3 regions of the Prescottella sp. GW823-FHT02E09 genome follow, and region 2 is predicted to be linked to each of the others. Evidence: riboswitches for the same ligand, from Rfam matches in the RefSeq annotation. Region 2 holds a riboswitch; each other region holds the start of a gene.
The links. Region 2 has a riboswitch for cobalamin ahead of AC1RIF_RS04210 (ABC transporter substrate-binding protein). Riboswitches for the same ligand answer to the same signal wherever they lie in the genome.
Positions count from the first base shown of each region.

Region 1: it holds a riboswitch for cobalamin, as region 2 does, so the genes downstream of both, AC1RIF_RS07165 (magnesium chelatase subunit D family protein) here and AC1RIF_RS04210 (ABC transporter substrate-binding protein) in region 2, are expected to answer to the same signal.
Region 3: it holds a riboswitch for cobalamin, as region 2 does, so the genes downstream of both, AC1RIF_RS03375 (LLM class flavin-dependent oxidoreductase) here and AC1RIF_RS04210 (ABC transporter substrate-binding protein) in region 2, are expected to answer to the same signal.

Region 1 is NZ_JBXAJP010000002.1:643,566-653,208, reverse strand. Features, by position in the region: gene mtr (mycothione reductase) at 1-1,129, opposite strand, end outside; gene AC1RIF_RS07175 (alpha/beta hydrolase) at 1,126-2,145, opposite strand; gene mqo (malate dehydrogenase (quinone)) at 2,360-3,895, shown strand; adenosylcobalamin-variant (AdoCbl-variant) riboswitch at 3,964-4,060, shown strand; gene AC1RIF_RS07165 (magnesium chelatase subunit D family protein) at 4,112-6,049, shown strand; gene cobO (cob(I)yrinic acid a,c-diamide adenosyltransferase) at 6,087-6,701, shown strand; gene AC1RIF_RS07155 (cobyrinic acid a,c-diamide synthase CobB) at 6,715-8,094, shown strand; gene AC1RIF_RS07150 (cobalamin biosynthesis protein) at 8,087-8,455, shown strand; gene cobA (uroporphyrinogen-III C-methyltransferase) at 8,503-9,643, shown strand, end outside.
Region 2 is NZ_JBXAJP010000001.1:861,484-871,126, reverse strand. Features, by position in the region: gene AC1RIF_RS04235 (P-loop NTPase family protein) at 1-58, shown strand, start outside; gene AC1RIF_RS04230 (hypothetical protein) at 55-429, shown strand; gene AC1RIF_RS04225 ((2Fe-2S) ferredoxin domain-containing protein) at 444-1,196, opposite strand; gene AC1RIF_RS04220 (ABC transporter ATP-binding protein) at 1,193-2,005, opposite strand; gene AC1RIF_RS04215 (FecCD family ABC transporter permease) at 2,002-3,060, opposite strand; gene AC1RIF_RS04210 (ABC transporter substrate-binding protein) at 3,057-4,043, opposite strand; cobalamin riboswitch at 4,075-4,259, opposite strand; gene AC1RIF_RS04205 (MDR family MFS transporter) at 4,272-5,699, opposite strand; gene AC1RIF_RS04200 (phosphoribosylaminoimidazolesuccinocarboxamide synthase) at 5,860-6,744, shown strand; gene AC1RIF_RS04195 (S9 family peptidase) at 6,761-8,875, shown strand; gene AC1RIF_RS04190 (helix-turn-helix domain-containing protein) at 8,876-9,643, opposite strand, start outside.
Region 3 is NZ_JBXAJP010000001.1:691,439-701,081, reverse strand. Features, by position in the region: gene AC1RIF_RS03395 (MFS transporter) at 96-1,544, shown strand; gene AC1RIF_RS03390 (metal ABC transporter substrate-binding protein) at 1,654-2,589, shown strand; gene AC1RIF_RS03385 (metal ABC transporter ATP-binding protein) at 2,586-3,329, shown strand; gene AC1RIF_RS03380 (metal ABC transporter permease) at 3,326-4,192, shown strand; cobalamin riboswitch at 4,246-4,466, shown strand; gene AC1RIF_RS03375 (LLM class flavin-dependent oxidoreductase) at 4,618-5,592, shown strand; gene AC1RIF_RS03370 (ABC transporter ATP-binding protein) at 5,557-6,942, opposite strand; gene AC1RIF_RS03365 (ABC transporter permease) at 7,047-7,886, opposite strand; gene AC1RIF_RS03360 (ABC transporter permease) at 7,880-8,839, opposite strand; gene AC1RIF_RS03355 (ABC transporter substrate-binding protein) at 8,836-9,643, opposite strand, start outside.

The DNA of each region.
Region 1 (9,643 bases), on a different contig from region 2:
CGGCCTCGCGGGCCTGCTCCTCGGTCATGCCGACGTCGGCGATCTGCGGGTCGGTGAACACCGCGGCGGGCACGAACCGGTGGTCCGTGCGGCGCAGCCGTGAGATCGAGTGGACCGCACTGTCGTTCCAGGCGTCGTGGAGCAGGTTGTGTTGGACGACGCGCATCTCGTGGTTCGCTACGTGCTTGAGCTGGTACGGCGACGACACGTCCCCGAGCGCGAACACGCCCTCAGCGGTGGTGCGCTGGAACTCGTCGACGATGACCCGTCCGGTCTCGTCGACGGCGACACCGCCGTGGGCCGCGTCGAGCCGATCCCCGTTGGGGGTGCGGCCGACCGCGACCAGCAACTCGTCGCCGGCGACGACGGTGCCGTCGGCCAGTTCGACCTCGATGCCGTTGCCGGCGGGGCGCGCGGCGACCATCGGGTTGCTCAGGTGCACGTCCCACTTGCGGTGTGCCAGTTCGGTGAACCAGTCCGAGACGTCCCGGTCCAAGTGCCGCAGCAGCCGGTCGCTGCGGCCGATGATCGACACCTGCACGCCGAGCGCCGAGAACACGTGCGCGAATTCGGCTGCGATGAAGCCGGATCCGAGGATCACCAGCCGCTCCGGCAGTTCGGGCAGCCGCATGATGTCGTCGTTGGTGTGGAACCGGACGCCGCCGTCGAGGATCTCCTGCGGGATCACCGGCCGCGACCCGGCCGCGATCACCACCTGGTCGGCCGTGATGACCGCGCCGGTTCCGGTGTCGATGGTGCGGGGACCGACGAACCGGGCGTGCCCGCGGAACACCGTCACGTTCGCGCAGTCCTCGGCGCGGTACCGCTCGCCGCCGGCCGAGATCGGATCGATCCGGCCGAACACGCGCTTGACGATGTCGTGCCAGCGCACGTCGTCCAGGGTCGCGTCGATCCCCAGCTTGGACGACTCGGTGATCGTGCGGGCGACCTCGGCCGCGTAGACGTACATCTTGGTGGGGATGCAGCCCACGTTCAGGCATGTGCCGCCGAACGTGCTCTCCTCCAGGATCGCGACCTTCATCCCGTCGTAGCGGTCGTCGAGGATCGAGTTGCCCGATCCGCTTCCGATGATCGCGAGGTCGAAGTGGGTCGTATCGGGGTGGTTCACGCGGGGGCTCCGGACTCTCGATCGGACAGGTGATGGGCATCGAGCCAGTCGAGCCACAGATCCACCTCGGTGAACGCGGCCGCGAGCGGCTTCTCGGTGGACAGGAACACGTCGTGGCGGGCTCCGTCGATCGGCACGATCGTGGTGCGGTTGCCGAGGCAGCCGGCCCACTTGGCGATCTGCTCGACGTCGAGAACCGCGTCCGCGGCGTCGACGGCGGGGTTGTAGCGGGACGCGAAAACCGTGTTCTTCGAGCGCAGGATCAGTGACGGCACTCCGATGTCGAGGCCGCGGTGCAGGTGCGCGTGGCCGCGGCGAATCGCGCGCAGCCAGCCGAAGGTGATCGGGAATCCGGTCAGCGGCTTCCAGTCGAGGTCGTACTCCCACTGGCCGTTGGCGCCCACGTGCAGGCTCGAGCCGTACGTGTCGAGCTTCTGCCCGGGAACGGGGGTCTTGCTCGACACCCGGCCCAGCGCGTCGATGGCTGCGGTCGTGCCGGCGGTGCGCAGCAGCGCCGGGCCCTGCAGGTCGAACCACGGGCTGTTGAGGATGAGACCCGCCACACCGGCGCCGGCGGAACCACCCGGTTTGCGTTCGAGCCGATCGAGCCACAGCGGGACGATCAGCCCGCCCGTGGAGTGCGCGACGAGGAGGACCTGGCCGCCGCCGATCTGCTCGCGCACCAGGCGGAGGGCCTCGTTGAGTTCGGCGTCGTACATCCGTAGGTCGGTCACGAAGTGCGGTGTCTGGCCCGGACGCCGCGAGCGCCCGCATTTGCGCAGGTCGAGCGCGAAAAAGGCGAAGCCCTGCTCGGCGAAATGCTGTGCAAGGTGCTGCTGGAAGAAGTAGTCGGTGAACCCGTGGACGTAGAGCACGGCCCGGTTCCCCGGTGCGGATGCGGGCTGGTAGCGGACCAGCGTGGCCTCGACGTCGCCCTCCCCGTCTGGATCGGTCCCCAAAGGGATTGTCAGCTGCTGGTATCCGTCGCCGAGGACGTCGGGAGCCCAAGTAGTCACGATCACACTCTATTGGGCGAACAGAGTCGTTTGCGAGGGGCACAATTGGGGGAGGTGACGCACAGGTAACCTAAGCGCCACAGGCGCGCGAATTGCGGTCTGTGCACGCGATGCCACGAGTTGACACGGTCACCGGTGACGGAAGCCGGTGAATCCGAGTGGGCGATGCGTGCGAACAGGTCGCGTGTGAACAGACAAGGAAGTCGATTCTCCAGTGTCAGAGCAGAACGTAGTGGCGAAGACCGATGTAGTGCTCGTCGGAGCGGGCATCATGAGCGCAACGCTCGGCGCGATCCTGCGTCAGGTGCAGCCGGACTGGTCGATCACCACCTTCGAACGACTCGACGCCGCTGCGGCGGAGAGCAGCGACCCGTGGAACAACGCGGGCACCGGGCACTCCGCGCTGTGTGAACTCAACTACACGCCTGCGAAGGCCGACGGCACCGTCGACATCACCAAGGCGATCAACGTCAACGAGCAGTTCCAGGTCTCCCGCCAGTTCTGGTCGCATGCCGTCGACAACGGGGTCCTCACCGATCCCAAGGAATTCGTCAACCCGATCCCGCACGTGAGCTTCGTGCACGGCGCCGACAACGTGAAGTACCTGCGCGCCCGCTACGAGGCACTCGCCGGTCACCCGCTGTTCGCCGGCATGGAGTACTCCGAGTCCGAGGACTTCTTCACCGAGCGCCTGCCGCTCATGGCCGAGGGCCGTGACTTCTCCGACCCGGTCGCGCTCAACTGGACCGAGTCCGGCACCGACGTCGACTTCGGCGCGCTCACCAAGCAGCTGCTGAACTACGTCGCATCGTCGGGCGGCACCGTCCACTTCGGTCACGAGGTCCGCAACCTCACCAAGCAGTCCGACGGCAGCTGGATCGTCAAGGTCGAGAACCTGCGCACCGGCGCCAAGAAGACCGTCAACGCCAAGTTCGTGTTCGTCGGCGCCGGCGGCGGTGCGCTGCACCTGCTGCAGAAGTCGGGCATCAAGGAGGCCAAGGGCTTCGGTGGCTTCCCGGTCAGCGGTCAGTTCCTGCGCTGCACCAACCCCGAGCTGATCGACCAGCACCGGGCCAAGGTGTACGGCAAGGCGGCAGTCGGCGCGCCCCCGATGTCGGTGCCGCACCTCGACACCCGTGTCATCAACGGCAAGCCGGGCCTGCTGTTCGGCCCCTATGCCGGCTGGTCGCCGAAGTTCCTCAAGCAGGGCAAGATCACCGACCTTCCGGGCTCGGTCAAGCCCAACAACCTGATGTCGATGCTCGGTGTCGGCCTCACCGAGCTGAGTCTGACCAAGTACCTCATCGGTGAGCTCATGCAGTCGCCCGCCGACCGCATCGGCACCCTCGGTGAGTTCGTGCCGAAGGCTGTCGGCAAGGACTGGGAGCTCATCACCGCCGGTCAGCGAGTCCAGGTGATCCGCAAGAAGGGCAAGGGCGGCGTCCTCGAATTCGGCACCGCCGTGGTCAACGCCGAGGACGGCACCATCGCCGGCCTGCTCGGTGCCTCGCCCGGCGCCTCCACCGCCGTGCCGGCCATGCTCGACGTGCTGCAGCGCTGCTTCCCGCGCGAGTTCGCGGCATGGAAGCCGAAGCTGCAGGAGATGGTCCCGTCGCTGGGCCTGAAGCTGTCCGACAACGCCGACCTGTTCCAGCAGGTCTGGGACTGGAGCACTCGTTCGCTGCAGCTCGGCGATGCCCCCACGGCCCCGGCGCACGCCGCGCCCGTGGTCGAGTCCGCATCCGTCTGACGATCGCACCACATCCACTACCGCGGCTCGGAGGAAACTCCGGGTCGCGGTAGTGTGCTGCAACAGAGAAACGTCTGCGGGGAAGACCTGTGAGAATCAGGCGCGGTCCCGCCACTGTGAGGGTGCTCGATGGGAGCGACCCGAAGCCAGAATGCCGCAACGTTTCGCACCGCCAAGCTCTCGGCGAGGAAACCGAGACGTGAAGGGATTCGATCGTTGCGTCACAGTCATGACCTGGCCGCTCACGAGCCTGCCGGCTTCCCGTTCAGTGCCGTCGTCGGACAGGACCGCCTGCGCCTGGCGCTGATCCTGTGCGCCGTCCACCCCGGAATCGGGGGTGTGCTGGTCCGCGGCGAGAAAGGCACCGCCAAGTCGACCGTCGTGCGCGCGCTCACCGCGCTGCTCCCCGAGATCGAGCACGTGGGGGAGCGTCGCCGGGCACGGCTCGTCGAACTCCCCGTCGGTGCCACCGAGGACCGCGTGGTCGGATCACTCGATCTCGAGAAGGTGCTTCGCGACGGCGAGCGGGCCTTCCAACCCGGGCTGCTCGCGGATGCGCACCAGGGCGTGCTGTACGTCGACGAGGTCAACCTCCTGCACGACCACCTGGTGGACGTGCTGCTCGACGCGGCCGCGATGGGCCGGGTCCACATCGAACGCGACGGTGTCTCCCACTCGCACCCGGCGAAGTTCGTCCTCGTCGGCACCATGAACCCCGAGGAGGGGGAGCTGCGTCCGCAGCTGCTGGACCGGTTCGGGCTCGCGGTGGACGTCGCGGCCTCCCGGGACGTCGACGTGCGGATGGAGGTGGTGCGCCGCCGCCTCGACTACGAGCGTGACCCCGATGCCTTCGCGGCCCGCTACGCCGGGCAGGACGGGGAGCTGGCCCGGCAGATCGCGCACGCCCGCGGTCGTATCGACGACATCGAACTGTCCGACGGCGAGCTGCGACGGATCGCGTCGCTGTGCGCGTCGTTCGACGTCGACGGTATGCGCGCGGACCTGGTCCTCGCCCGCACCGCCACCGCGCACGCCGCGTGGCGGGGCGCCGACGCGGTCGCCGAGGAAGACGTGCGTGTTGCCGCGGAACTTGCTCTGCCGCACCGTCGTCGGCGTGACCCCTTCGACGAGCCGGGCCTCGACCAGCAGCAGCTCGACGACGCGATGGCGGAGGCCGACTCCGACGTCAAGGCACACGACGAGCCCGAGCCCGATCCCGATCCCGACGGGCCCGGTGGCGGCGAGTCCCCGTCGGATCCAGCACCGGAGCCGCCGTCGGATCAGTCGACATCGGAAGCGCCCGAACAGGATTCGACCGATCCGGGGGCCGGTTCGGGAGCCGAGCGCAACGCCGGTGCCCCCGGCCCGCAGTTCCGGACCCGGATGCTCGAGATCCCCGGCGTCGGCGACGGCGCCCCCGGCCGGCGGTCCCGTTCCCGCTCCACCCGCGGTCGCACCGTTCGGACCACGACCGAGCCCGGGCACGGTCTGCATCTGGTGGGCACGCTGTTCGCCGCCGCCGAACACCAGACGGACCGGGGTCGGTGGGGAGGCCCGATGCGGCTGGCGCCCAGTGACATTCGGGGCGCGATCCGGGAGGGTCGCGAGGGCAATCTGGTGCTCTTCGTCGTCGACGCGTCCGGGTCGATGGCCGCGCGGGACCGGCTGTCCGCGGTGACCGGCGCGGTGGTGTCGCTGCTGCGCGACGCCTACCAGCGGCGCGACAAGGTCGCCGTGATCACCGTCCGAGGCCGTGAGGCCGAACTGGTGCTGCCGCCGACGTCGTCGGTCGATGTCGCGGTGCGTCGACTGCGGTCGATGAAGACCGGAGGCAAGTCGCCGCTCGCCGAGGGCTTCCTGCGTGCCCGCGAGGTGGTGCTGCGCGAACGCGTCCGGGATCCCAAGCGTCGCGCGCTGGTGGTGTCCCTCACCGACGGTCGTGCCACCGGTGCCGCGGACGCCGTGCGGCGGGCCAAGCGCGCCGCCGCGATGCTCGCCGACACCGGCGTCGCCTCGATCGTCGTGGATTGCGAGACCGGCATGGTCCGGCTCGGCCTGGCCGCAGAACTTGCCCGTGACCTGCGCGGCGGGTGCGTGCGGCTCGCGGAGCTCTCGGCGCAACAGGTCGCCGGCGTCGTCCGCGCCGCCGCCTGACCCGCCCGAACATCCGAGTCCGAGGAAGGGACTGCACATGCCCAAGGGCGTACCCGAGAACGTGCCCGTCGACGGGCTCACCACCCGCCAGCGCCGGAACCAACCGGTGCTCGCGGTGCACACCGGACCCGGGAAGGGGAAGTCGACCGCCGCGTTCGGTATGGCGCTGCGCGCCTGGAACCAGGGCTTCGATATCGGTGTGTTCCAGTTCGTCAAGAGCGCCAAGTGGAAGGTGGGCGAGGAGGCCGCCTTCCGGGCGCTCGGCGACCTGCACGAGAGCAGCGGCGTCGGCGGCGCCGTGCAGTGGCACAAGATGGGCGAGGGCTGGTCGTGGACCCGCAAGCAGGGTTCCGAGGAGGACCACGCGGCGGCCGCGGCCGAGGGCTGGCAGGAGATCGTCCGCCGCCTCGCCGCCGAGACGCATCGCTTCTACGTGCTCGACGAGTTCACCTACCCCCTCAAGTGGGGCTGGGTGGACACCGAGGAAGTTGTCGAGGTCTTGCGATCACGCCCCGGCAACCAGCACGTCGTCATCACCGGCCGCGACGCCCCGCAGGCGTTGATCGACGCGGCCGACCTGGTGACCGAGATGACCAAGATCAAGCATCCGATGGACGCCGGCCGCAAGGGCCAGCGCGGCATCGAGTGGTGACGATGGTGATCCGTTGAGCACTCCCGCCGTGGTGATCGCGGCGCCGGCGTCCGGCAGCGGCAAGACCACCGTCGCGACCGGCCTGGTCGGGGCGCTCCGGGCCGCCGGGAACCGGGTCGCCCCGTTCAAGGTCGGGCCCGACTACATCGATCCCGGCTACCACGCGCTCGCCGCCGGCCGGCCCGGCCGCAACCTCGACACCGTGCTGGTGGGCGCCGACCGGATCGGTCCGCTGTTCCGGCACGGCAGCGCCGACAGTGACATCGCCGTCGTCGAGGGCGTGATGGGCCTGTTCGACGGCAAGATCGACCCGGGTTCGGCGGCGCCGTCCGCCGAGGGGTCGACCGCGCAGGTGGCCGCGGCGCTGGGCGCCCCGGTGGTGCTCGTGATCGACGCCCGCGGCCACAGTCAGAGCCTCGCCGCCGTCCTGCACGGTTTCTCGACGTACGACTCGGCGGTCCGGATCGGCGGGGTGATCCTCAACAGGGTCGGCAGTGCCCGCCACGAGCAGGTGCTGCGGCAGGCTTGTGAACGGGTGGGCCTGCCGGTCCTCGGATCGGTGCCCCGGCTCGCGGAACTCGAGGTGCCGTCGCGTCATCTCGGGCTGGTGCCGGCGGTCGAGCACGGCCGGGCCGCGCTCGACGCGGTTGCCGCGATGACGGAACTGGCGGCCGAACACCTGGACCTGGATGCGATCCGAGCGCTCGCACGCTCGTCGGTCGACACGCCCGTCTGGGACCCGGCGAGCGAGGTCGGTCCCGTGGCCCCCGGGGCCCGCCCGGTGATCGCCCTGGCCGGTGGCGTCGCTTTCACGTTCGGCTACGCCGAGCATCGCGAGCTGCTCGAAGCCGCGGGCGCCGACGTGGTCACCTTCGATCCACTGCTGGACGAACTGCCCTCCGGCGCAACCGGTCTGGTGCTGCCCGGTGGATTCCCCGAGGAGCATGCCGTGGCGCTGTCGTCGAATGTGGCACTGCTGCAGCAGGTCCGCCAACTGGCCGCCGACGGCGCACCGATCCACGCCGAGTGCGCCGGGCTGCTGTACCTGGCCCGCAGCCTCGACGGTCACCCGATGGCCGGTGTGGTCGGCGTCGACGCGCGGTTCGGGTCCCGGCTCACCCTCGGATACCGCGAGGCCGTCGCACTGACCGAGTCGACGCTGTTCGCCGCCGGTACCCGCGTGACCGGCCACGAGTTCCACCGCACGTCGCTCACGACCGATACCGCCGACGGCGCCGGCCCGGCCTGGGGCTGGCGCGCGTGGGACGCGGGAGCCACCCGCGAAGGGTTCGTCGGCGGACCCGCGGGCACCGTCCACGCGTCCTATCTGCACACCCATCCCGCCGGAAACCCGGAGTCCGTGCGCCGATTCGTCGAGGCCGCGCGTGGTTGACCGCGGGTGGTGGGTCGGGGTCGGAGCCGGCAGCCGGGTGGGGGCGGCCGACATCGTCGCCGCCGTTCTCGCAGTGTGTGGTGACGAGCCGGTGCGTGCGCTGGCCACACTCGACCGGAAGACGGCGGAGGCGCCCTTCGTCGACGCCGCCGAGGTGCTCGGGGCGACGCTGGTCGGGTACAGCGCCGATCGACTCGCCGCGGTACCGGTGCCGAATCCGGCGGACGGGGTGGCCGGGGCGGTGGGCACGCCGAGCGTCGCCGAGGCCGCCGCGATCCTCGCCGCGGACGGCGGCCGTCTGGTCGTGCCCAAGCGGGCCACGAATGGCGTCACCGTCGCCGCTGCCCGTAATGTTTCGTGATCTGTCGAATGAACAACAATCCGCAATTCGAGAACAGGGAGTACGCAGTGTCTGCTGTCGCCGGTGACGAGACCAGCTACCTGGTCGGACTCAACCTGACGGACCGTCGTGTCGTGGTGGTCGGGGGCGGCACGGTCGCGCAGCGCCGACTCGGTCTGCTCATCGCGTCCGGGGCGCGTGTGCACCTCGTCAGCCGCGAGGTCACACCCGCGGTCGAGGGCATGGCCACCGCCGGACAGATCACGCTCGAGCTGCGTGACTACGTCGACGGTGACCTCGACGGCGCGTGGTACGCCATCGCGTGCACCGACGAGCCGGAGACCAACGCCGAGATCGTCGCCGAGGCCGAGCGCCGCCGCGTGTTCTGTGTGCGCGCCGACAGCGCCCGCGAGGGCACGGCCGTCACCCCGGCGACGGGAATGTTCGACGGTCTGAGCATCGGCGTCCTCGCCGGCGGCGCGCACCGCCGATCCGCCGCCGTGCGGACCGCGCTGCTCGAGGCGCTGCAGTCCGGCGCGGTCTCCGACACCGACGAGGCGCCCGCACCCGGCGTCGCGCTGGTCGGTGGGGGACCGGGCGACCCGGACCTCATCACCGTGCGTGGTCGCCGGTTGCTCGCCCGCGCCGACGTCGTCGTCGCCGACCGCCTCGCCCCGCCGGAGTTGCTGGCCGAGCTCGGCCCGCACGTCGAGGTGATCGACGCCGCGAAGATCCCGTACGGCCGCGCGATGGCCCAGGAGTCGATCAACGCGGCCCTGATCGACGGCGCGAAGGCCGGCAAGTTCGTCGTCCGGCTCAAGGGCGGCGACCCCTACGTGTTCGGCCGCGGCTACGAGGAACTCGAAGCGTGTGCCGCCGCCGGGGTCCCGGTCACCGTCGTCCCGGGCATCACGAGCGCGATCTCGGTGCCGTCGGCGGCCGGGATCCCCGTCACCCACCGTGGCGTCACGCACGAGTTCGTCGTCGTCAGTGGGCACGTCGCGCCCGACCACCCGGATTCGCTCGTCGACTGGTCCGCGCTCGCGAAGCTGCGCGGCACCATCGTGCTGCTGATGGCCGTCGAGCGGATCGAACAGTTCGCGACCGTCCTCGTCGCGGGCGGCCGGCCCGCCGACACCCCGGTCACCGTCATCCAGGAGGGCACGCTGCGCACCCAGCGGGTGCTGCGCGCCGACCTCGCGACCGTCG
Region 2 (9,643 bases):
CCTCGGCGTGATCGCGGAACTGTGCGAGCGGGTGGTGATTGTGCACCAGGCGAGGTGATCGAGTACGGACGCACCGACGAGGCGTTCTTCGAGCCGGTGAGCTGCCAGTTCCGCGACCGGTGCACCCACGCCCGCGCAGGTTTGTTCGATGCCACGCGTCCCACCCTGACCGACACGACCGCGGGCCGGTCGGCGCGCTGCCTGCGGCTGACGGATCTGCGCTGTCGTCGGGGAATGCGGGGCCGGCACGTCGACAGTCGGTCGGATGGTGCTGCGCGCCTGATCGAACCCGATTCGGGCAACGTCACCTTCGGTGGCGAGGACGTTCGAAGTCGCCTGCCGGTAGGGCTGTCGTGGTGGGCGAGTTTGCTGGATCCGACGATGCTGATGGAGGTGGAGGCGTGGGCTGTAGTACCGCAGCCCGATTGAGTGGTGACGCGTAACTACTCGGCTGGGTCCAAAGATCGCCGCGTCCCGTGCCATTCGATGACGGGTCTTCCCTCGACGAGATGCTCGTCGACGAATCGCTCCACCCGGGTGGCGTGCAACTCGGAGTACCAGGCGTTGTCGGGGTACACCACCGCGACCGGGGCCTGCGAGCACGGGAACAGGCATCCGGTCTGGGTGACGAGTACGTCGTCGTCACCCAGACCGCGGGCCTCGAGCGCACGGTCGAGTGCCTGCGCAGTCTCCGGGCCGCCGCGGGCCGAGCAGCGTGGGCCGCGGCACACCAGAACGTGGCGTGCGAAGCCGGGCACCTCGTCCCAGGCGGGGGAGGTCAGGGGAGCGGTGGTGGTGCGCGCCGGGGCGGTCGGGCCGGAGATCGCGGCGTCGAGCAGGTCGGCGTAGTTCGTGGTGTCGGAGAGCGGATTTGCGATCCGGACGTCGGGAAGCTGTTCACCGGAGTGCTCGCGCAACCAGTGCCCGATGATGCGGCGGAACCACGCGTCGATCTTGCGGTCCAGTACCGTCTGGGCGCTCACCACGACGACCTCGGTCGCGCCGGACGCGGTCGCCTCGTCGAGCGCCACGGTGACCGATGTCCCCGAGCCGCCGAGTACGGCCGTCACGAAGACGGTGTCCGGGTACCGGTCCTGCAACGTGCGCAGCGCGCCGAGCACCTGGTCGCGAGGATCGGCGCCACGGTCGGTGGGTGCGGTGACGATCACCCATCTCGACTGTCGAATCATGTTCATGAGAAAGACCTTTCGGCGGGCACGTCGACGGTGCCGCACAGCACCACCATCGGACGGCCCGTTCGTGGATGAGGTTGTACCAGGGCGTCTAGGCCGTAGACGTCCGCGAGCAGTTCCGCGGTGAGGACCGACTCCGTAGGGCCCTCGGTGACCACCCGGCCGTCGCGCAGCACCACCAGGTGGTCGCAGTACATCGCGGCCAGGTTCAGGTCGTGCATCGCGGCCACCGTGGTGAGCCCGCGGGTGCGGATCAGTTCCAGCAGTTCGAGCGACGCCGAGACGTCGAGGTGGTTGGTGGGTTCGTCGAGCAGCAGCACACAGGGACGCTGCGCGAACGCCCGGGCCAGCTGGGTCTTCTGTTTCTCGCCGCCGGACAGGCTCTGCCACAACCGGTGTCGCAGGTGGGTGATGCCGGCCGTCGCGAGGCAGCCGGTGACCAGTTCGCCCGTGCCGAGTGTGGCGGGTCGGGCCCAGCCGCCGCGGTGCGGGATGGCCCCGAGCTCGACGATCTGTTCCACCGTCAGGTCCAGTTCGGTGGCTGAATGCTGTTCCACCAGTGCGACGGTGCGGGCGAACTCGCGGCGTTGCATCGTGGTCGTCTCGACATCGCCGAGAAGCACCCGTCCGCTGTCCGGACGCTCGAGTCGGGCGATCGTCGACAGCAGCGACGTCTTGCCCGACCCGTTCGGTCCGATCAGCCCGGTGACCCGCTTTTCCGGAGCCGAGCACGTGACGCGGTCGAGGATCCGGGTGCCTGCTACCGACCAGGTGACGTCCTCGACGCTGATCTCGGGGGAGTGGTGGCTCATGCGCGAGCTCCCCGTCGTCGGAGCAGGCACACGAACGCCGGCACCCCGACGACGGCGGTGACGATGCTGATGGGTAGTTCCCGCCCGGGCAGGACGGTGCGGGCGACGATGTCGGCCCACACCAGCTGCAGTGCGCCGAGCAACACCACCACCGGGAGCAGGCGCGCATGCAGCGGGCCGACGAGCATCCGGGCGGCGTGCGGCACCACGAGTCCGACGAAGCCGATGACACCGGCCTGCGCGACCAGTGCCGCCGTGCACAGCGACGCCACCGCGTACAGCACCCACCGGGACCGCTCGACGTTGGTGCCGAGGCTCGCGGCGGCACGCTCGCCGAACGCGAACGAGTCCAGCACCCGGCTGTAGGCCAGGACGATCGTCAACGTCAACGCGACGACGATGAGGATGCCGATCAGGCCCGACCAGCGCACGCCGGCCACCGAGCCGAGGGTCCAGTTCAGCACCCGATGGGCGGCGTCGCGGTCGCCGAACAGCACCAGCGCAGACGTCAGCGCCGCGGTCAGCTGGCCCACCGCGATTCCGGCGAGGACGAGCCGGCCGGGCAGCAACGCCCCGGACCGTGAGGTCGCGATGAGGAACACCAGCAGCAGGCTGCCGAGGGCCCCGAGGAACGCAGCCGACGAGACGGCGCCGAAACCGAAGGCACCCACCGCGGTCACGCCGCTGGTCAAGGCCAGCACCGCCCCCAACGATGCGCCCCCGGACATGCCGAGCAGGTACGGGTCGGCCAGTTGGTTGCCGGTCAGCGACTGCAGCACGGCGCCGCACACGGCCAGGCCCGCGCCGGTCGCCGCGGCCGCCAGCACCCGCGGCATCCGCAGGTCGACAACGATGTGGGTGGTGAGCAGGTCGGTCCCCGGGCCGATGCCGAGTCGTCCGGCGATCGCCTCGACGACCGTGCCGATCGACAGGTCGGCCGCACCGATCGCGACCCCGGCCGCGCAGCTCACCACGAGCAACGCGACCAGGACGACCGCCCAGCCGGTGCTGGTCGTCGCGGCCGCCCGGGCCGGCACCCGGGTCGTCAGACTCATGCCCCGCTGCCGCCCAGTTGCTCGGCGACCAGGCTCGCGCCCTCGATGGTGCGGGGACCGGGCGTACTCGCCGAGAACGGGACCACGACGAACGCGTCGTCGCGCACCGCCTTCAGGTCCTTCAGCGCCGGATCGTTGCGGAGATAGGTCTTCTTCTCCTCGGCGGTGTCCCATGACGCGTCCGCGAGGACGATGATGTCGGGGTTCGCCGCCAGCACCGTCTCCCAGCTGCCGTCGAGCCACGCGCCGTCGGCGTTCGCGAAGACGTTGGTCCCGCCGACCGCATCGATGATCAACTGTGGTCCGCCGGCGTTGCCGCCGACATACGGGGTGTCGGTGTTGCTGTCGTACCAGAAGATCGTCTTGCCCTTCGCCGGCGCGGCGGACTCGATGCCGGCGAGGGTGGTCCGCATCTGCGCGATGACGGCGTCGGACTCGGTCTCGCGGCCGAACAGGGTGCCGTAGTCGGTGATCTCGGTGGCGATGGAATCCCACGCGACCGGCGGGCGCGTCGACTTGTCCTTGCAGCCGAACGGTGAGACGTACGTGGCGATGCCCAGTTCGTCGAACGACTCGTGCGAGCCGACGGCCTTGTCGTCGAACGCGCTCGAGTACGACGCCAGCACCAGGTCCGGCTTGGTCTCGAGCAGCGCCTCGCGGCTGGGGTAGTCCTTCTCGTCCAGCGCCGGCACCTGCGCGTACGCGGCCTGCCACTGAGGGGCGATGGTGTCGTCGAGGTACGCGGTGCCGACCATCTGGCCCTCGGCACCGATCGACAGCGCCGATTCGGTGGCGCCCTGGTTGAGGGTGACGGCCCGCTCGGCCGGACCGTCGAGCGTGACGGTGCGCCCGCAGTTCTGCAGGGAGATCGCGGCGGCGTCGGCGTCGTCGTTCGACGACCCGCCGCACGCGGTGAGGGTGAGAGCGGTGGCGATCGACACCGCTGCCGTGGAGATGACTCGGCGAGAGATAGGGGTACGCAAAGCGACCCGCCTTCCATGACTCGTGGAAAACGTGCAGTTATGCGTCACGGCCGGTCTCCTGGCTCGGCAGGGATAGCCGCCGACTACGCCTTCCCGGATGCATGTGCACCCAGTGGCTGGGGTCGAACCCCTAGTAGTCGACGTACCTGCCCACAGTGGCGAGTACCGCGCCGGCTTCAACCGGACTTCCCGAACACCGTGACAACATCGTGAAGAATAGACGACGGGTCAGAGGGCGCTGTCCGCCTTGTCGGTCTTCTCAGCCCGCGGCATCAGCGCCGACGACACCGTCATCACGACGGCGATGCAGAACAGTCCGAGGAACACCAGGTGGATCGCGTCGGCAAGATCACCGGGATCCGGTTCGGCGGCCTCGCCGACCCGTGAGTTCACCAGCGCACCGAACACCGCGACACCCACGGCGCTGCCGATCGAGCGCGCGAACATGTTGGTCGAGGTCACCACGCCGCGCTCGGACCAGTCGACGCTGGACTGCGCCGCGATCAGCGTAGGGGTGGCGATCAGGCCCATGCCGGAGCCGATGACGAAGCATGTCGCGCCCACCTGCCACACCGGCGAGCCGTCCGAGAGCAGCAGTAACAGTGCGGTGCCGACGAGCGCGAGGGCACTGCCGATCAGCGCGGTCGTGCGGAATCCGACGCGCAGGTACAACCGTCCGGCCTGGGACGCGGCGATGGGCCAGCCGATGGTGAGCACCGCCAGTGCGAAGCCCGCGACGAGCGCGCCGGTGCCGAGCACGCCCTGCACGAACGTCGGCACGTACGACGTGAGCCCCATCAGGATCGCGCCCACCGACAGCGACACCAGACTGCTCGCGACCAGCACCCGGCGGGTCAGCATGTGCAGCGGCAGGATCGGATCGGCGACGCGGCGTTCGACGAGGACGAATCCGGCGAGCATCGACGCACCGACGACGAAGACGCCGATGCCCATCGGGGACAGCCACTCCCACGACTGGCCGCCCTCGAGCAGTCCGAGGATCATCAGCGCCGCGCCGCCGGTGAGCAGGATCGCGCCGGGATAGTCGATGCGCCGCCGCTGCACCGTGGTCGTCTCGACGAACTTGCGGTGCAGCATCCACGCTGCGAGCGCGCACAGCGGCAGGTTGACCAGGAAGATCCACCGCCATGACAGGTACTCGGAGAACACGCCGCCCAGTGTCGGGCCCAGCACCGCGGACGCGCCCCACACACTCGCGATGTAGCCCTGCACCTTGGCGCGTTCGGCGACGGTGTAGATGTCGCCCGCGATGGTGAGCGCCATCGGTTGGATCGCGCCGGCGCCGAGACCTTGGAGCGCCCGGAAGACGATCAGCGCGGGCATGCTCCACGCGACGCCGCACAGCAGCGAACCGACCGCGAAGAGCGCGATGCCCAGCATCATGATCGGCTTGCGGCCGAAGACGTCGGACAGCTTGCCGTAGATGGGCACCGAGACCGCCTGCGCCAACAGATACACCGAGAACAGCCACGGGAACTGCGAGAAGCCCCCGAGATCGCCGACGATCGTGAGCACCGCGGTCGCGATGATCGTGCTGTCGAGCGCGACGAGGGACGTGCTGAGCATCAGCGACAACAGAATCGGGCCCCGTTCCGAGCGCAGCCCCACCGATGTAGTCGCGGTGTCGATCGCCATGCACCCACCCACCATTCCTCGTGAAGTCCGAAACAAGGCTAACGACTACCGCCGACTCCCGCGTTTTGCGCACAAGTGCGCGAATCGCGGGGGAAGATGCGAATGGGGCGCCCACGTGCGGTGGGATGCGCCGATTCGCGGGACCGATAGGGTATGCAACGTGCGTCCTTCACTCGATTCCTACACCCATCTGGCCGGCGGCAAGGTCCGCGATCTGTACACGATCGACGACGAGCACCTGCTGCTGGTCGCGAGTGACCGGATCTCGGCCTACGACCATGTGCTGACCACGCCGATCCCCGACAAGGGGCGCGTGCTCACCGCGATGAGCGTCTTCTTCTTCGAGAAGCTGGGCGGCACCAACCACCTGGCGGGCGATCCGTTGGACGAGCGCATCCCCGAGGAGGTCCTCGGGCGCGCCCTCGTGGTCCGCAAGCTGAACATGCTGCCCGTCGAGTGCGTGGCCCGCGGCTACCTCACCGGCTCGGGCCTGGCGGACTACAACAGCACCGGTGCGGTGTGCGGCGTCGCGCTGCCCGAGGGGCTGGTCGAGGCGAGCCAGCTGCCCGAGCCGATCTTCACCCCGGCCAGCAAGGCCGATCTCGGCGACCACGACGAGAACATCGACTTCCAGGCCGTCGTCGACAAGGTCGGTCAGGACCTCGCGGTGAAGCTGCGCGACGACACCCTCGACATCTACTTCCGTGCCGCCAGCTTCGCGCGGGACCGCGGCATCATTCTCGCCGACACCAAGTTCGAATTCGGCCTCGACGCCGACGGCAACCTGGTGCTCGCCGACGAGGTGCTGACGCCGGACTCGTCGCGGTACTGGCCGGCCGACGGGTACGAGCCGGGCAAGGTGCAGCCCAGCTTCGACAAGCAGTTCGTGCGCAACTGGCTCACCAGTCCCGCGTCGGGCTGGGACCGCGCCTCTGACACCCCGCCCCCGCCGCTGCCGCAGGACATCGTGGACGCGACCCGCGCCCGCTACATCGAGGCGTACGAGCGCATCTCGGGTCTGTCGTTCGAGGATTGGGTGGGCTGAGATGACCGTGCCCTCGATGCCGACTCCGCCTCCGGTCGCCAAGCGGGTGCCCCTCGAACGGACCCATCACGGGGACACGTTCGTGGACCACTACGAGTGGCTGCGGGCAAAGGAGGACCCGGAGGTCATCGAGTACCTCGAGGCGGAGAACGCGTACACCGCGCGGCAGCTCGAGCATCTGGAGCCGTTGCGCGAGAAGGTGTTCCAGGAGATCAAGTCGCGGACGCAGGAGACCGACATGTCGGTCCCGACGCGGCTGGGCGACTGGTGGTACTACGCGCGGACCGCCGAGGGCAAGCAGTACGGCGTCAACTGCCGGTGCCCCATCTCCGGACCGGACGACTGGACGCCGCCTGAGCTGTCGGCCGACACCGCGATGCCGGGCGAGCAGGTGCTGCTCGACGGCAACGTCGAGGCGGAGGGCCACGAGTTCTTCTCCGTCGGCGCGTTCTCGGTGAGCCACGACGGCACGCTGCTGGCCTACTCGGTCGACGTCATCGGCGACGAACGCTACACATTGCGGTTCAAGAATCTCGAGACCGGCGAACTGCTCGCCGACGAGATCCCGAACACCGCACCCGGCGCGACGTGGGCCATCGACCACCAGCACATCTTCTACCTGACGGTCGACGAGTCGTGGCGGCCCGACACCGTGTGGCGGCACAGGCTCGGCACCACACAGGACCAGGACGTGCAGGTCTTCCACGAACCGGACGAGCGGTACTGGGTGGCGGTCGGGTCCACGCGCAGCGAGAAGTACCTGATGATCTGGCTCGGGTCCAAGGTGACCACCGAGGGCTGGATCCTCGAGTCGGCGAACCCCGAGGGCGAGTTCCGGGTGATCCTGCCGCGTCGCGAGGGCGTCGAGTACTCCGCCGAGCACGCCGTGGTCGCGGGCGAGGACCGCTTCCTGATCCTGCACAACGACGTCGTCGACGGCGAGAAGGCCGAGAACTTCGTGCTGGCGCAGGCCCCGGTTTCGGATCCCGGTGCGATGGAGATCCTGGTCCCGCACCGTCACGACGTCCGGCTCGAGGACATCGACACGTTCGCCGACCACCTGGTGCTCAGCTACCGCCGGGACGTGCTCACCCGGCTGGCGATCTGGCCGCTCACGCCCGAGGGCTACGGCGAGCTGACGGAGATGGAGTTCGACGAGGAACTGTTCTCGGTCGGCCTCGGGTCCAACCCGGAGTGGGATCAGCCGACGCTGCGCCTGGGGTACACGTCGTTCATCACGCCGTCCCGCGTGTACGACTACGAATTGGCAACCGGCGCACTGCTGTTGCGCAAGTCGCAGCCCGTGCTCGGCGGGTTCGATCCCGCCGACTACGAGCAGCACCGGGAGTGGGCCGTCGCCGACGACGGCACCCGTATCCCGCTGTCGATCGTGCGGCGCAAGGGAATCGGTGGCGACCCGGCCCCGACGCTGTTGTACGGGTACGGCTCGTACGAGGCCAGCATGGACCCGGCGTTCTCGGTCGCGCGGCTGTCGCTGCTCGACCGCGGCATGGTGTTCGCGGTCGCGCACGTGCGTGGCGGCGGCGAGATGGGCCGGCACTGGTACGAGAACGGCAAGACGCTCACCAAGAAGAACACCTTCACCGATTTCGTGGCGTGCGCACGACATCTCGTCGACGAGGGGCGGACGACGCCGGCACAGTTGGTCGCCGACGGCGGCAGCGCGGGCGGCCTGCTGATGGGCGCGGTCGCGAATCTCGCGCCCGAGTTGTTCGCGGGCATCCTCGCGAACGTGCCGTTCGTGGATCCCCTCACCTCGATCCTCGATCCGGACCTGCCGCTGACGGTGATCGAGTGGGACGAGTGGGGCAACCCGCTCGAGGATCCGCAGGTGTACGAGTACATGCGGTCCTACAGCCCGTACGAGAACGTCGAGGCCAAGGACTATCCGGCGATCCTCGCGATCACGAGCATCAACGACACCCGCGTGCTGTACGTCGAGCCCGCGAAATGGGTTGCCGCGCTGCGTGCGACGAAGACCGGTGACGCGCCGCTGCTGCTCAAGACCGAGATGAGTGCCGGCCACGGCGGCGTCAGCGGGCGGTACGAGAAGTGGAAGGAAGTCGCGTTCGAGTACGCGTGGGTGCTCGACACCGCGGGCGCTGTCTGATCAGCCGCCACGTACTTCGCTGGGGGTGGACCCGAACTCGCGCCGGAAAGCACGCGTGAAGTGCGCCTGCGAGGAGAACCCCCAGCGTGCGGCGACATCGGCGATGCGGCGGTCCGACGCGGCAGGACCGGTGAGTTCCTTGCGGGCGCCGTCGAGGCGCTCCCGGTGGATGAACTGGGTGACCGTGATGTCGTCAGCCGCGAAGGCTCGGTTCAGATGTCTTGCCGAGACACCGATCTCGCGGGCGACGGACTCCACCGTCAGGCCGGGTTCGGTGAGGCAGGCCATGATGTACGTGGTCGCCGTTCGCCGTAACGCGGCCCCGGTCGATTCGCGACCGGTCAGCAGCGTCAGAGCGGCCGTGAGCAGATCGTCGCGGCGCTGATCGTCGGAGTCACCGTCGTCGATGAGAGACCGGACGAGTCCGCCGAGCGCCCGTACCCGGGTGCCGGTCACGCCGGTTGTGGGGGACACGACGTACGGCAGGTCCTGGACCCCGGCGGGCCGGATGTCGCGGACCGCGTCACGGGGAATGTCGAGCAGGAACTGGCGCATCCGCGTCTCGAAGCCGAACAGGTACGGCTGGGAGGTGTCGTAGACGACCATGTCGCCCGCGTTCAGCCGGAGGCATCCGTTCGCGTGGTAGAAGAAGGCCGAACCGGTCACCAGTTGGGTGATGAAGACCGAGTCCTTCGGAATGGCCGCGACATGGTGACGGGAACGGTCGATGACGTGGGGGTTCCCGGAGATGTCGGCGAGCCGCAGGCC
Region 3 (9,643 bases), 170 kb from region 2:
TCCGCTCACCGGGAAACGATGGAGGTGAGCTGCGTCTCGACTCCTAATGTGCTTCCGGTCACTGTTGGACACGCGACTGGAATGTAGGTAGGGAAATGTCAGTCACCGTCTCAAAGGGCGACGAAGCCCCCGTCCGGGGCGCCGGTGATTCCGGCGGCTCGAACGGGTACTGGATCCGCGTTCTGCTGATCCTCGTCCTGCTTACCGAGCAGGCGGCGCTGGCCTTCGCCCTCTTCACCCCGGCTCTGCCGAAGATCGCCGCGAAATACGAGACGACGCAGGTCGTCTGGGTGATGACCGCGCTGGTGCTCGCTGCCGCGATCTCGTCCCCGATCCTCGGCAAGCTCGCCGACGTCTACGGTAAGAAGCGCATGCTCGTCGTGACCGCGGCGATCGCGAGCCTGGGCGCGCTCATCTCCGCGATCGCCCCGACGTTCCCGATCCTGCTGGTCGGCCGCTTCCTGTCCGGTGTCGGGTTCGCCTTCACCGCGCTCGGCTACTCGCTGATCCGTGACGTCTTCCCGGCTCGACTGCAGGCGATGTCCATCAGCATCGCGAACACCGGTGTCGGTGTCGTCACCGTCGTCGCCCCGCTGATCACCGGCTTCATGGTCGACCGGACCGACGTGTCCTCGGTGTTCTGGTTCTCCTTCGCCCTGTGTGCTGCAGGCGGTCTGCTCACGCTGTTCTTCGTCCCGGAAACTCCGGTGCGCGCCAAGGTTTCGGTCGACTGGCTGGGAGCCTTCCTGCTGACCGTCGCGCTCTTCACGGTCATGCTGGCCCTGTCCCTGGGTGCCGGCTGGGGCTGGCTGAGCGGCAGGACTCTCGGCACGCTGGCCGTCACCGTCATCTTCGCGGTCGGATGGGTGGTGTGGGAGCGTCGCTGCCCGGAGCCGCTCATCAGCATCGACGTCCTGGCCAGCCGCAAGGTCGGCATCACGCTGCTTGCGGGTGGTATCGCCTACGGTGCAACGACACTCACCGCGACGCTGATCCCGATGCTGCTGCAGACGCCCCAGGAGGCCGCGGACTACGGATTCGGCCTGTCGGTCACCGATATGGCGCTGTGGATGCTGCCCGGCGGCATCCTGATCGTGCTCGGCGGCGTGTTCGTCGGTGCCACCTCGAAGCGAATCGGCTTCCGGCAGCACCTCATCGGCGGATCGGTCCTGATTGCACTGGGTGCGGCCCTTCTCGCCACCACCCCGGACCAGGCGTGGCAGGTCGTCTTCGGCTACGGCCTGATCGGCTTCGGCTCGATGATCTACGCCGCCATCCCGAACCTGGTGATGATGGCCCTTCCGGCCGACCAGCGCGCGATCGGCGCCAACTTCACCGGACTGTCCCAGTCGATGTTCGGCGGCATGCTGTCCTCGGTGGGCTTCGCCCTGCTGGCCCAGCACGTGCTCACCGTCGGCCCCGCCGGCCCGGTGTACAGCTCCGACGGCTTCTTCGTCGCCTTCATGGTCGCCGCCGGCGCGGCCTTGCTCGGCGGACTCCTGGCCTTCGGTATCACCGTCGGACGGCGTGGCCAGGACCTGTAGTCCCACACGATTCGGCACCAGCTCGGGGTTCGGACCGCAACTGCGGTCCGAGCCCCGAGTCGGATCGACGAACTTGATTGTTCGAGAACCACGATCATAATATTTCGGTGTGCCGAAACTTCAGCTCGAAACGGTGCGCCTACGGGCGGCCGCGATCCTCACCGCTCTGGGACTCTCGCTCGCCGCGTGTGGAACCGCGGGTGGAGCGGAAAGCGCAGACAGGCCTGTCGTGCTGACGACCTTCACCGTGCTCGCCGACATCGCGGAGAATGTCGCCGGCGACCGTCTCGTCGTCCAATCGATCACCAAGGTCGGTGCCGAGATCCACGGCTACGAGCCGACGCCGGGTGACATCAGGAAGGCCGCACAGGCGGATCTGATTCTCGACAACGGGCTCAATCTGGAGGCCTGGTTCGCGCAGTTCGTCGAGGGTCTCGACGTTCCCCACGTCGTCGTCAGTGACGGTGTCGCACCGGTGAGCATCACCGAGGATGCCTACTCGGGCCTGCCGAACCCGCATGCGTGGATGTCGCCGGTCAACGTGCAGCGGTACGTCGACAACATGGTGACCGCCTTCAGTGACCTCGACCCGGGCAACTCTTCTGTCTACGAGGCGAACGGTGCCGCCTACAAGGCGGATCTCGAGACGGTGCAGGACGAGTTGGTCATGTCGCTGAGCGTGCTCCCGGAGAACGAGCGGGCCTTGGTGACGTGCGAGGGCGCGTTCTCCTACCTGGCCCGCGACGCGGGGCTCACCGAGAAGTACATCTGGGCGGTCAACGCAGAACAGCAGGCCACACCCAAGCAGATTGCCTCGGCGATCGAATTCGTCAAGGCGCGAAACGTCCCCGCCGTGTTCTGCGAGTCGACCGTCGCGGATGCGCCGATGAAGCAGGTGGTGGAGGCGACCGGCGTCCGGTTCGGAGGCACGCTGTATGTGGACTCGCTCTCCACCGCCGACGGTCCAGTGCCGACGTATCTGGACCTCATTCGTCACGACGCCGCGACGATCATCACGGGGCTGACCGGGCAGGCGCCGCGATGACCGACGTGATCCGGGTCGAGGATGTCACCGTTCGCTACGGCGATGTGCTTGCGCTCGAGAGGGTTTCGCTGTCCCTCCGGCCCGGCCGGGTGTGTGGACTGATCGGTATGAACGGATCGGGTAAGTCGACGCTGTTCAAGACGATCATGGGTATCGTGACGCCCGACACCGGAAGGGTGCTCATTGACGGTGAGTTGCCCTCTCGGGCAAGGAAATCCGGTGCGATTGGCTACGTGCCGCAGAGTGAGGACGTCGACTGGGCGTTTCCTCTCTCGGTCGGCGACGTCGTGATGACCGGCCGCTACGGGCGTATGGGATTCACACGTCGGCCGACCCGCGAGGACCGTCGGGCCGTGGACGAGGCGCTCGACCGCGTCGAACTCGCGGAGTTCGCCGGCCGGCAGATCGGTCAGCTCTCCGGGGGCCAGAAGAAGCGGACGTTCGTGGCGCGCGGAATCGCGCAGGGGGCGACGGTTCTTCTGCTCGACGAACCGTTCGCCGGTGTCGACAAGCGCAGCGAGGCGACCATCACCAGGTTGCTCCGCGAGATGGCCGCAGGCGGAGCGACGGTTCTGGTGTCCACGCACGATCTGAATGCGCTGCCACGGCTTGCGGACGAAGCGATCCTGTTGATGCGGAGCGTCCTGATGCAGGGCGACCCCGACGAAGTTCTTCTGCCGGAGAATCTCGCCCGTGCTTTCGGGTTGGACGTCATGAATCGGAACGAGACTCACACGTGACCGTGGCAGACTTCCTCCTCGATCCACTGCGCTACGACTTCATGATTCGGGCGCTCGCGACCACCGTCGTCGCTTCCGTCGTGTGCGCGATGCTGTCGTGCTGGCTGGTTCTGGTTGGCTGGTCCCTGATGGGTGATGCCGTCTCGCACGCCGTACTTCCCGGGGTGGTGCTTGCCTATGTGGTGGGTGCGCCATTCGCGCTCGGGGCGGTGATCTTCGGCTTTCTCGCGGTCGCGCTGATCGGCGTGGTCCGGAGCACGAGCCGGATCAAGGAGGACGCCGCGATCGGCATCGTCTTCACCACCTTGTTCGCGTTCGGTCTGGTGCTGATCTCGGTGACCCCCAGTCAAACCGACCTCAATCACATCATCTTCGGGAACCTGCTGGGAGTCTCACGTTCCGATCTGATCCAGGTGCTCGTCTTGGCCGCGATCGTCTTCGTCGCGCTCGTCCTCAAACGCCGCGACTTCACGCTCTACGCGTTCGATCCGACACACGCCCATGCAATCGGGCTGAGTCCCAGGATGCTCGGCGGCGCGCTGCTCGGGCTCCTCGCGCTCACCGCCGTTGTCGCGCTGCAGGCAGTGGGCGTGGTGCTGGTGGTCGCCATGCTCGTCATTCCCGGTGCCACCGCATACCTGCTCACCGATCGGTTCGGGCGGATGCTCGTCATCGCACCGGCGCTGTCCGCGGGGTGTGCTGTGGTCGGTCTGTACACCAGCTACCACCTCGACACCGCGTCGGGCGCCATGATCGTTCTCGCGCAGGGTGTCGCGTTCGTGGTGGTCTACCTCTTCGCACCGCGCCACGGAATCATCGGCCGTCGAATCATGGCAGCGCGCCACCGGCGCGTGTGCCGGTGAAGACCGGCGCGAGGAGGGCCTAGACTGGCCGGTGCAGTTGGTTCGCCCGCTCGACCGTTCGGAACCCGGTGGGTCGTGGTGCGGCGTCGAAGTGCCTCCGACGAGGTACGAGAGGGAACCCGGTGAGAATCCGGGACTGTCCCGCAGCGGTATGCAGGAACGATCGCCGTCACCAGCACTGTGCATCCGCCTGGGAAGCGACGGCCACCAGGTTCGCGTCCGATGGGCGCGGGCGCCTGCGAGTCCGAAGACCTGCCCGCTGTGTCGAGTGCGCCGCGCTCGGCGGTGTGCCGCCTCGAGGACTGGGTGCGCGGACCTGATCGGGCATCACCGAGCGCGCGTCAACCGCGCTGCGAGGGGCGCGGCAGGCGTGTGCAGCCGTGGGCGGCCTCTCGGATCGAGCAGAAGGACGCCCACGGATCGCCATGAGATCGCAGACGACTCGTTTCGGAGTCATCAGCCACTGCGCGGGCGCGCGCAGTTCGCGCGAGGAGCTTCGCGACACCGTCGAACTAGCCTGCCGTGCCGAGGAACTGGGCTTCGACTCGTTCTGGATCGCACAGCATCACTTCGGCGTCCAGCGGGGTCATTCGCCCTCGCGCCTGGTCGTGCTCGCTGCCGTCGCGGAACGCACCGAGCACCTTCGGCTCGGCACCGCGGTGATGGTGGCCCCGCTCGAGGATCCGATCCGGTTGGCCGAGGACGCGGCGACGGTGGACGCGCTCAGCGGTGGGCGGCTCGAACTGGGTCTCGGTGCGGGCGCCGACGCGGACACCGCCCGCAGGTTCGGCAAGGATCACGACCGGCGCCGCGAGGACCTGCGGGACACGGTCGAGGTGCTGATCGACCTGATCGGGGGCGGACGGATCGTGCCCGACGAGCGCGGTCTGCGCGAGCGGATCTGGCTCGGCACCGCGTCGAGATCAGGTATGGAGCTGGCCGCCCGGCTCGGCGCGGGCGTGTTGTCCGGTCGTAGCTCGTCGCCGCAGGGACCCGACGATGCGCTCTCGGCGCGGATGCTCGACGAGTACACGCAACGTGCCACGAATCCACGTGTCGGACTGTCCCGTCCGGTGATCTGCACCGAGGACACCGCGTCGGCGCGCAGGCTGCTCGCCGACGGGGTCACGGATTGGGTGCAGCGCGGAATCCGAACCGGACGATTTCCCGAGGGGTTCAGCGCCGCCGACTATCTCGACCGCAACCACATCTATCACGGCTCGGCCGAGACGATCGCCTCCGGACTGCGCGGCGACGCGGGCCTGCCGTTCGCCACCGATCTGCTGTGCCACGTGCAACCGGTACATCTCACAGCAGCGCAGTGGGAACCGTTGCTGGAGAACATCGCCACGCAGTTGCGCCCGCTACTGGCCGATCGTCAGGACGCGGTCGCACACTGACGTGAGGGCACGGTCGTCGTGGCTGACCATCACGACCGCCGTGCCCGCGTCGGCGAGGTCGCGCAGCGCCTTCAGGACCTGTCGGCCGACGGTCGGGTCGAGGGCCGCGGTGGGTTCGTCGGCCAGCACCAACTCGGCGCCGGAGACGAGTGCCCGGGCGAGCGCGACCCGTTGGCACTGGCCGCCGGACAGGGCGGCGGGCCGTGCCCGGAGGTGGACCGCCTCGAGCCCGAGTCGTCGCAGCGCCGACGAGGCGGCCGCGCGGCCGTGCGCGCCCCGCAATCGGCGGGGTTCGACCACCGATTTCCAGATCGGCCACCGTGGATCCAGGCTGCCCACCGCGTCCTGGAACACCACCTGGACCGCTCCGCGCGCGGGGGCGGGTGCGCCCGACCACGTGACGGTGCCGGTCCCGGGCTTCTCCAGGCCAGCGAGAATTCGGAGCAGCGTGCTCTTCCCCGAGCCCGAAGGCCCACGGATTCCGAGGATCTCGCCGCGGCGCACCCGCAGGGATGTTGTCGGCACCACCTGACGATTCCCGTAACTGTGGCTGACGGCATCCACGTCCAGCACCACCTCGCCGACGGGCGCCGCGGTCGACGCGTCGACCAGCGGATCGTGGGCATGGATCAAGGCGAGTGTGTACGGATCCCGAGGAATCGTGAGAACACGCTCGGCGTCGCCGCGCTCCACGATCTCGCCGTTCTTCAGGACGTAGATGCGGTCGGCGAACTTCGCCACGAGTGGGAGGTCGTGGCTGACGATCAGCAGACTCCGAGACTCCGCCACCAACCGGGTCAGCACCGTCTCGGCGGTGACCGAGTCCAACGCGGACGTGGGTTCGTCGGCCACCACGAGCGCGGGCGCGAGCGCCGTTGCCGCGGCGATACCCGCACGCTGCTGCATTCCTCCGGACCACGTGTGGGGCCAATCCCGAACCCGCCGTTCGCTGTCGGCGACGTCGAGCGCGGTGAGCCGGCGCGCCGCCGCGTCGTGGGGGACCGGGCGCGACTTCGAGCGCCACGCCTCCTCGATGTTCCCGCCGATCCGCATCAGCGGGTCGAGCCCGCCGTAGGCGTCCTGCGCGACGTATCCCACCCGGCTGCCGCGGATCCCGCGCAGTTGTGTCTCCGATGCGGTGGTCACGTCGCATCCGCCGATGCGGATCTCTCCCTCCACCGACGCGCCCGACGGCAGCATTCCGAGCAGGGCCTTGATCAGGGTGCTCTTGCCGCAACCGCTCTCGCCGATGACGGCGACCGTCTCACCGGGGGCCACCGAGAGCGACACCGATCGGAGGGCGCGCCGACCGTCGGCGTACGTGACGGACAGAGCGGATACGGCCGTCACGGCTTCGTCCGGCAGTGTTCCGGTTTCGGTGGTCCCTGTGGTCCCTGTGGTCCCTGTGGTCCCTGTGGTCCCTGTGGTCCCTGTGGTCCCTGTGGTCCCTGTGGTCACTGTCGTCCCTTCACTGCGGTGCGCCGATGCAGGCCGTCGGCGATCAGGTTGGCCGCGGTCGTCATCGTCAGGATCGCGGCGGCCGGTACCAACAGCAGCCACGGCGCGGCCGTCAGGAACTTGCGGGCGTCACCGAGCATCGCGCCGAGTTCGGCGTCGGGCTGCTGGACCCCCAGCCCCAGGAACGACAATCCGGCCAGTGAGACCACGATCCCGCCGAGGCGGAGGGTGGCCACGATCGACAGCCGCGGAACGACCGCGGGCACGATGTGGCGCAACGCGATCCCGACGGTGCCGACCCCGGAAAGCCGGGCAGCGGTGATGTACGGCCGGTGGGTCAGGTCCATCGTCAACGATCGGGCCAGACGTGCGTCCGCGGCCCACGACGACACGATCAGCGCCAGTAGGAGATTCACGTATCCCGGACCGAGAAGCCCCACGATCGCCAGGGCGAGCACGAGACTGGGGACGGCCAGCAGGACGTCGATGACGCGTCCGAGGAACGAATCGAACCAGCGGGGTGACAGGCCCGCCAGCACTCCGGCCACGAGACTCACCGTCATCGAGCCGGCGAGCACGATCAGCGCGGAGAGCAGCGACCGGCGCAGGCCGACGACCAGTCGCGCCGCCTGGTCCCGGCCGTACTGGTCTGTGCCCAGCCAGTGTTCGGCGCTGGGCGGGCGGAGTTTGGCGGCGTAGTCCGGCAGGTTCGCGTCCGTGCCGACAACCAGCGGCCCCGCCGCCGCTACGACCGCGACGACCACTGCGAGCACGACACCGACCAACAACGCCCGGTCCTGCGCCCACGACACCCGCCCGCGCGTACGCATCAGCATCCCGATCGGTGTCCCTTCGATCGAAGTCGCGGATCGATCAGTGCCGCAGCACCGTCGGCCGCCAGATTCACGCCGACGTAGACGACGGTCGCGAGCATCGCGAACGCCTGGACGACGGGGAGATCACGGGTGGCGACGGACGACACGACGTAGGCGCCGATACCCGGCCACGTGAAGACCGTCTCGACGATCGCTGCCCCACCGAGGACCGCGCCCGCGCCGACGGCCACCGCGTGCAGATAGGTCGGCATGCTGTGCGGCAGGGCGTGACGCAGGAGTGCGCGTCGCGTGGTGGCGCCGCGACCGCGAGCGACGTCGACGACGGAACTGTCCATCACCTCGACCAGGTTGGATCGCAGCAGCCGCGACCACGTGTCGAACAGCCCGAACGCCAGGCAGATCGCGGGCATCGCGACCATCGACCAGGAACCGTCGAGCACCACCTTGCCGATGCCCATGTCGATCACCACCACCTGGATCAGTACCAGGCCGACGACGAAGCCGGGGGTGGACGCCGAGATCAGCGCGATCGCCCGGGCAACGGAATCCGGCCACCGATCGCGGTACCGGGCCGCAACGAGACCGAGCACGAGAGACAGGGCGACGGCCAGCACGAGCGCGGCGATCGCGAGACGCAGCGTCGGGCCGAGGCGTTCCGCGAACTCAGTGGTGACCGGCCGGCCGGTGACGTACGACAGCCCGAAATCGAGGCGCACGACACCGGCCAGCCAGTGCAGATACTGCTGCGGCAGAGACAGATCCAGTCCCAACTGTTCACGCATTGCGGACAGTTGTTCGTCGGTGGGCTCCGGGATGCCCTGTGCGCCCAGTGTCAGGCGGGCAGGGTCTCCCGGGGCCAGTGGCAGCAGCATCCAGATGAGCAGGCTCGCTCCCCATGCCGCCGCCACTGCCTGGATCAGCCGTCCACCGGCCGCACGGAAGGTGGCGTTCACGCCCCGGTGTCGTACCGGATGTGCCGGCGCACGTTGGACACCTCGTATCCGGACCACTCGTCCGACGTCACCACGGTGAAGTACTTGAACGTGCCGGCGACGACGTACGCCTGCTCGGCGACGAGGATCTCCTGCGCACGCTCGAGCAGCTCGTTCCGCTCATCCTCGTCGAAGGTGCCGCGCAGCTTCTCACCGATCGCGTCGATCTCCGGGTTGGACAGGCCCTGCGCGTTCGAGGACCCGCCGGTGGTCCACCGGACGAGGAACGGCTGGACGGGGTCCGCGGTGCCGGACAGCGAACCGCTGAGTGCGATCGACGAATCCCAGCCCGACGGATTCTCCTTGACCGCGGCGGAATCCTCGGCGACGTCGATCTTCAGCTCGAACCCGGCCTTGGCGACCTGATCCTGGATGCCGATCGCCACGTCCGTGGTCTCCGGACCCTGTGCCTGCGTGACGAATCGGACGGTGAGGCGCTGCCCGTTCTTCGTGCGGACGCCGTCGGCGCCGACGGCCCAACCGGCCCGGTCCAGGGTCGTGTTCGCGGCCTCGAGGTCGAACTTCTGACTGTCGAGTGCGTACGGCAGGCCCTCGGGGTACAGGCCCTCGGCCGCGTCGAAGGAGCCGTTGCCGATGTTGTCGGCCACGCCCTGGTAGTCGATCGCCTGTGTGAACGCCTTGCGCACCTCGACGTCGGTGAAGATGCCTTCCTTCAGGTTCATCTCGATCAGCAGCGACTGCAGAGCCTTCGGCGAGTTCTTCACCGCGACACCCGGACGACCGTCGAGGGCGAGTCGTGCGCCG